Regions from separate parts of the uncultured Limimaricola sp. genome, predicted to be linked through region 1. Evidence: riboswitches for the same ligand, from Rfam matches in the RefSeq annotation. Region 1 holds a riboswitch; the other holds the start of a gene.
The links. A riboswitch is a leader RNA that binds a small molecule or an ion and turns the genes downstream of it on or off. The one in region 1 is predicted to bind glycine.
Positions count from the first base shown of each region.

Region 1 (3,347 bases):
GGGATGGGATGTAACGCGCGGGGACCGGCAGGCGGGACAGCGTTTGCCCGCCTCGAAGGTGTGAAGACAGGCGCGGCAAAGAGACGGCATGGCAACATCATACAGCGCCGCATGGAGCGGCGAAAGCTTCGACGGCGCGAAGGCGGCGCTGTTCGTCGCGGATCGCCTGCTCGTGATCCGTCGTGACGACCGGCCCGACATCGTCTTTCCCGGCGCGCTGGATTTTCCGGGTGGCGGGCGCGAGCGGGACGAGAGCCCCGAGGCGACGCTGGCGCGCGAGATGCGCGAGGAGGTGGGGCTGGAGATGGGCCGGGCCGATGTTCTGTGGCGGCAGCGATTCGTCAGCGCCACGCGGCCCGGGCCCGTTTGGTTCTTTGTGTTGCACATGAACGCGGAGGCCGAGGCCGACGTAGTATTCGGCGACGAAGGGCAGGGCTGGTCCCTGATGACGCCGCAGGCCTTTCTGGACGCGCCCGATGCGATCCCGGCGCTGCAGGCGCGGCTCAGGCTCTGGCAGGCGCTCTAGCGGAACCGGGCCAGCAACCCCTGCGCGCCCGCGAGCATAAGTGAGGCATCGATGCCGACGGCGGTGAACCGGGTGCCGCGGGTCATGCAATCGCGCGCGAAGGCCGGGTCGAGCGTCAGGATGCCAGCGGGCACACCCATCGCGCCCAAGCGGTCGATCGCGCCCATGATCGCCTCTACCACCTCCGGGTGATCGAGACGGCCCGGATGGCCAAGGCTCGCCGCGAGGTCGGCGGGGCCGATGAACACGCCGTCCACGCCCTCGACGGCCGCGATCTCCTCGAGCCGGTCGAGCGCCGCCTTGGTCTCGACCTGCACCAGCACGCAGATCTCTTCATGCGCGCGAGCCATGTAGTCGCCGATCCTGCCATAGCGCGTGGCCCGGTGCAGCCCTGCGACGCCGCGCATGCCAACGGGCGGGTAGCGGGTGGCGGCGACGGCGGCGCGGGCCTCTTGGGCCGATTGCACATAGGGGATCAGCAGCGTCTGCGCGCCGAAGTCGAGCAACCGCTTGATGAGAATCGGATCGTTCCAGGCCGGGCGCACCACGGCCGAGGTCGTGGGCTCGGCCGCCATGGACTGCAGTGCCGGCAGGACGTCGAGCACGTCGGTGGGCGAATGCTCGGTGTCGACCACCACCCAGTCATAGCCCAGCCCCGAAAGCGCCTCGGGCACGAAGGCCCCCGAGATCATGTTCCAAAGACCGATCTGCTGGCGCCCCTCGCGCAGCCCCGCCTTGAAGCGGTTCACCGGGTTTTCCATGGCGTCTCCCCTCCGCGATGCGCGGCTCTCCCGCCGACCCTGAGGGGGCCGGTTCGCATCGGAGGATCGGCGCGATACCGGGCAGTTGCAAGCGCGGCGGCGCAAATGTCACGCGGATCGCCGCTTGCGCGAGATTCTTGTGCGGGGTGCACTGGCGGAACGGCGCGGCATGCCGTATGTTTCCGATAGGAAACGGTCCTGCCGGGAGAGAGCGGGACGGTCCGCCGCCGAAGGAGCAGTCGCGCGCCCCGCGATCTCTCAGGCAAAAGGACCGGCCGGGCCGCATGAATATCCGGAGAGAGGCCGCGAGGCCCGCCGAAGGGGAAAGTCGCGCGTGGCATGATGCCATGGCGGTGAAGCTCTCAGGCACAAGGGACGGAAGGGGCGCGTTGGAGCGGGCAACATGCCGCATTACGCCGTTTTGGGCGCCGGAATCACCGGCGTCACCACTGCTTATTCCCTGTTGAAGCGCGGCCACGAGGTCACGGTCTTTGATCGCCAGCGCTATGCGGCGATGGAGACGAGCTTTGCCAATGGCGGACAGCTCTCGGCCTCGAACGCCGAGGTCTGGAACCGTTGGGCCACCGTGCTCAAGGGCACGAAGTGGCTCCTGAAGCCCGACGCGCCGCTATCGGTGAACCCCAAGCCGAGCTGGCACAAGATGAGCTGGATGGCCGAGTTCCTCGGGCAGATCCGCAATTACGAAGCCAATACCGTGGCCACGACCAGGCTTGCCGTGGCAGCGCGGGCCGGGATGCGCGAGATGGCCGAGACGGCGGGGATCGACTTCGATTTTTCGCCCGCCAGCATCGTGCATTTCTACCAGACCCAGAAAGATCTGGCCGATGGTCGCCGGGTGAACAAGCTGCTCGCACAGGGCGGTCTGCGCCGTGATGAGCTGTCACCCGACGAGGTGCGCGCCCTGGTGCCGCAACTCACCGGGCCTTTGACGGGCGGCTTCGTGACCGAGAGCGATTCCACCGGCGACATCCACAAGTTCACCACAGGTCTCGCCAACTGGCTGGCGGGGCAGGGGGTGCGGTTCCGCATGGGGCAAGAGATCACCGACGTGCGCGCGGCCGAAGATGGTGTCACGGTCACCGCCGGTGCGCCCGAGCGCTTTGATGGTGTGGTGGTCTGTGCCGGTGTCGGATCGCGCAGCATCGCGGCGAAGCTGGGCGACCGGGTGAACATCTATCCGGTGAAAGGCTATTCGATCACCGTGTCCCTGCGCGATGCGCAGAGCCGGGCGGCAGCCCCCTATGTCTCGCTTCTGGACGACAAGGCCAAGATCGTGACTTCGCGTCTGGGTGAGGACCGGTTCCGCGTCGCGGGCACGGCCGAGTTCAACGGCTACAACCGCGACATCCGTTCAGACCGGGTCAAACCGCTGGTCGATTGGGTCGAGCGGCTGTTTCCGGGCGTGTCGACCGAGCATTGTGTGCCTTGGGCCGGTCTGCGGCCGATGATGCCGAACATGCTGCCCAAGGTCGGCGCGGGGCGTCAACCGGGCGTGTTCTACAACACCGGCCACGGGCATCTGGGCTGGACGCTGTCTGCTGCCACCGCCGAGGCGCTGGGCGAGACAATCGGTGAAGGCCCGGGGTTGCGTGCTATGCCCGGAGGCATGGCGCAGGCCGCCTGAGTGCCACCCCTCCTCACGAAAAAGGCCCGCCGTTTGGCGGGCCTTTCTACGTTCGGGGGAGGACCGAAAATTCAGAGATGCGACCAGAGCGACGCGCCGCTGTCGGACATACGCATCGCGTGACGGGTCAGGCTGGCGCGCACATGGCCCGCGTCCATGTCGATCGGCCCGGCCACTTGGCAGGGATAGCGGTAGGTCGTGCCGTTGCGGTCCACGTCCACGCGCGCCTCGAAGGCACCGATCTGGGCGTTGTAGCGCACGTCGCCGAGTCTGATGGTCTGCATTCGAAGTGTCTCCGCTGCTCGCTTTTTCTAGATCGTCAACCACTCAATCGCGATTTCGGTTCCTTGTGGCGGCGAAGACTCTTTGATTCATTTTTGCCCAGCACAAACCTACTAGGTGTTGGGGGTGCGGA
Region 1 covers NZ_CAXHZL010000005.1:6,303-9,649, reverse strand. Annotated here, with positions in the region: gene AADJ02_RS08050 (DNA polymerase IV) at 1-90, opposite strand, end outside; gene AADJ02_RS08045 (NUDIX hydrolase) at 89-526, shown strand; gene AADJ02_RS08040 (aldolase/citrate lyase family protein) at 523-1,287, opposite strand; glycine riboswitch at 1,480-1,567, shown strand; glycine riboswitch at 1,570-1,676, shown strand; gene AADJ02_RS08035 (D-amino acid dehydrogenase) at 1,691-2,932, shown strand; gene AADJ02_RS08030 (hypothetical protein) at 3,004-3,216, opposite strand; gene pyrF (orotidine-5'-phosphate decarboxylase) at 3,328-3,347, opposite strand, start outside.

Region 2 (3,347 bases), on a different contig from region 1:
GCTCACCAACGGGCTGCGCGTGCTGTCGGTCGCGCAGGAGTGGCAGACCGTCGTCACCGGCTCGATCATCATTCTCGCCGTCTATGCCGACATGATCCGGCGCAAGAGGGCCTGAAGTTAACGACCGGCGCAAACGCGCAAGGACGCCTGCGCGCCACAACATCCAAGGGAGGAGAAACCACATGCTGTCACGTCGCTCACTGGTCGCCGTACTCGGGGCCACGCTCACGCTGGGCGCGGCACCCGCCGCCTTCGCGCAGGACGAGATGTACATTCCGCTGATCTCCAAGGGCTTCCAGCACCAGTTCTGGCAGGCCGTGAAATCGGGTGCCGACAAGGCCGCCGAGGAGTTCGGCGTGCGCATCACCTTCGAGGGACCCGACAACGAGACGATGGTCGATCGCCAGATCGACATGCTCGCCGCGGCGTTGGCCAACAATCCTGCCGCCGTGGGTTTCGCCGCCCTCGACAGCCAGGCCGCGATCCCGCTTTTGCGGCAGGCCTCCGAGGCGGGCATCCCGATCGTCGCCTTCGACAGCGGCGTCGACAGCGACATCCCCGTCACCACCGCGACCACCGACAACGTCGCGGCGGCAGCCCTCGCCGCCGACAAGATGGCAGAGCTGATCGGCGGCGCGGGCAAGGTCGCCGTCGTGGCCCACGACCAGACCAGCCGCACCGGCATCGACCGGCGCGACGGATTTCTGAACCGGATGGAGAGCGAATACCCCGAAATCGAGGTGGTCTCCGTCCAATACGGCCAGGGCGATCAGCTGCAGTCCACCGAGGTCGCCAAGGCGATCCTGACCGCCAACCCCGACCTCGACGGCATGTTCGGCACCAACGAAGGCTCGGCCATCGGCGTGGTCAACGCGGTGCGCGAGATGGGAAGCGAGGGGCTGACCGTGATCGGCTACGATTCCGGCAAGGCCCAGACCGACGCGATCCGCGAAGGGCTGATGGCGGGCGCGATCACCCAGAACCCGATCGGCATCGGCTATGAGACGGTCAAGGCCGCCGTCGCCGTCACCAATGGCGAAGAGCTGCCCGAGATCATCGACACGGGCTTTTTCTACTACGACCAGTCCAACATCGACGACGAAGAGATCCAAGCCGTTCTCTACGAATGACCCTGCCCCGCCCCGGCCTCATACCGGGGCGGTCCCTTGCCGCTACGACGAGGCCGCCGACAAATCTCTTGCCGGACTCTGGTAGAGCGGTCAGAAATGATCGGAAGATCGTCGTCGGGAGAACCAGTCCGCTGGTGCCGAAGGAGCAACCGCCCCGGAAACTCTCAGGCCACCGAACCGACGCCGATACGAAAACTCTGGAGAGTGGCGCGCGAGACGTGCCCGCCGAAGGGATAGCGATCTCAGGCGCAAGGACAGAGGGGGCATCACCCGCGGAAGCATGAGCTTTCGCGTCTCAGTGATGCCGCCGGATATCCCGATATCTCGACGGCCAAGGGGATAGAGCCGCCATGCCGGAGCTGCACCAGACGCCGCTGCACGATCTGCACCTCGAACTGGGTGCCAAGATGGGCCCTTTCGCGGGATTTGCCCTGCCCCTGCATTATCCGATGGGTGTGATGCACGAGCACCTGCACACCCGCGAAAAGGCTGGGCTCTTCGATGTGAGCCACATGGGGCAGCTGATCGTCCGGGGCGCGGATGGCGCCTCGGCGGCCGAAGGCCTCGAGGCCCTGATCCCGGTCGACATCCTGGGCCTGCCGCTCAATCGGCAGCGCTACGGCTTTCTCACCAACGACAGGGGCGGCCTTCTCGACGACCTGATGCTGGCCAATCGGGGCGATCACCTGTTCGTCGTCGTCAACGCCGCCCGCAAGGCCGAGGACATTGGGCATATGCGCGCGCGAATGGGCGAGGCCGCGATCACCGAGATCACGGATCGCGCTCTTCTCGCCCTGCAGGGGCCCATGGCCGAGCGCGTTCTTTCGGCTCTCGACCCCAAGGCCGCCGAGATGCGCTTCATGGACGTCGCGACGCTGACGCTCGACGGCATCGAGGCTTGGGTCTCGCGCTCGGGCTATACCGGCGAAGACGGCTTCGAGATCTCGGTGCCCGCCGCACGGGCCACCGCGCTTGCGCGGCGTTTGCTGGAGCACGAGGAGGTGGCCCCCATCGGACTTGGTGCCCGCGACAGCCTGCGGCTCGAAGCGGGGCTTTGCCTCTACGGCCATGATATCGACGAGGACACGACCCCGGCAGAGGCGGCTTTGGCTTGGGCGATCCAAAAGGTGCGGCGCAGTGGCGGCGCGCGGGCGGGCGGGTTTCCGGGAGCCGAGGTGATCCTGGATGAGCTGACCGAAGGGGCCGCGCGCATGCGTGTCGGCCTGCGCCCCGAGGGCCGCGCGCCGATGCGCGAAGGCGTGCGCCTCTTTGCCGACCCGGATCAGGAGAGCCCGATCGGGCGGATCACCTCGGGCGGCTTTGGCCCCGCCGTCGGCGGCCCCATCGCCATGGGATATGTCCCCCGTGCCCACGCCGAGCCGGGCACCACCGTCTACGGCGAACTCAGGGGCAAGCGTCTGCCGCTGACGGTCGAGACGCTGCCCTTCACACCTGCGAAATTCAAACGCTGACCCCAAGGAGACCCCACATGAAGTACACCGAAGAGCACGAATGGCTGCGCCCCGAGGACGACCATGTCGTTGTGGGCATCACCGAACACGCCACGACCCAGCTGGGAGACATCGTCTTCGTGGAACTGCCGGAGGTCGGGGCCACCGTGAGCAAGGGCGACGAGATCGTGGTGATCGAAAGCGTCAAGGCCGCCTCCGACATCGCCGCACCGATCGACGGCGAGATCATCGAGGTCAACGAAGCGCTGGCCGAGAACCCCGCGCTTGCCAATGAGGACGCGACCGGCGCGGGGTGGTTTTTCAAGATCAAACCCTCCGATCCGTCGCAGATGCAAAGCCTGCTCGACGAGGCCGCCTACACCGCCCTGATCTCGTGATCGCCTGATCCTAGGAGCCCCGGATGACCTTCACCCCGACAGACTACCTGCCCTACGACTTCGCTAACCGGCGTCACATCGGCCCCTCTCCGGCGGAGATGGCGCAGATGCTGGAGATCGTAGGGGCCGAAAGCCTCGAGGCGCTGATCGACGACACGCTGCCGCCCAAGATCCGGCAGGCCGCCCCGCTCGATTTCGGCAAGGCCCTGTCGGAGCGCGAGCTGCTGCACCGGATGAAGGTCACGGCCTCCAAGAACAAGGTGCTGACCTCGCTCATCGGTCAGGGCTATCACGGCACGGTCACGCCGCCTGCGATCCAGCGCAACATCTTCGAGAACCCAGCGTGGTACACGGCCTATACGCCCTAT
Region 2 covers NZ_CAXHZL010000006.1:113,582-116,928, reverse strand. Annotated here, with positions in the region: gene AADJ02_RS09720 (ABC transporter permease) at 1-115, shown strand, start outside; gene AADJ02_RS09715 (ABC transporter substrate-binding protein) at 183-1,130, shown strand; glycine riboswitch at 1,236-1,320, shown strand; gene gcvT (glycine cleavage system aminomethyltransferase GcvT) at 1,481-2,602, shown strand; gene gcvH (glycine cleavage system protein GcvH) at 2,620-2,979, shown strand; gene gcvP (aminomethyl-transferring glycine dehydrogenase) at 3,003-3,347, shown strand, end outside.
Region 2: it holds a riboswitch for glycine, as region 1 does, so the genes downstream of both, gcvT (glycine cleavage system aminomethyltransferase GcvT) here and AADJ02_RS08035 (D-amino acid dehydrogenase) in region 1, are expected to answer to the same signal.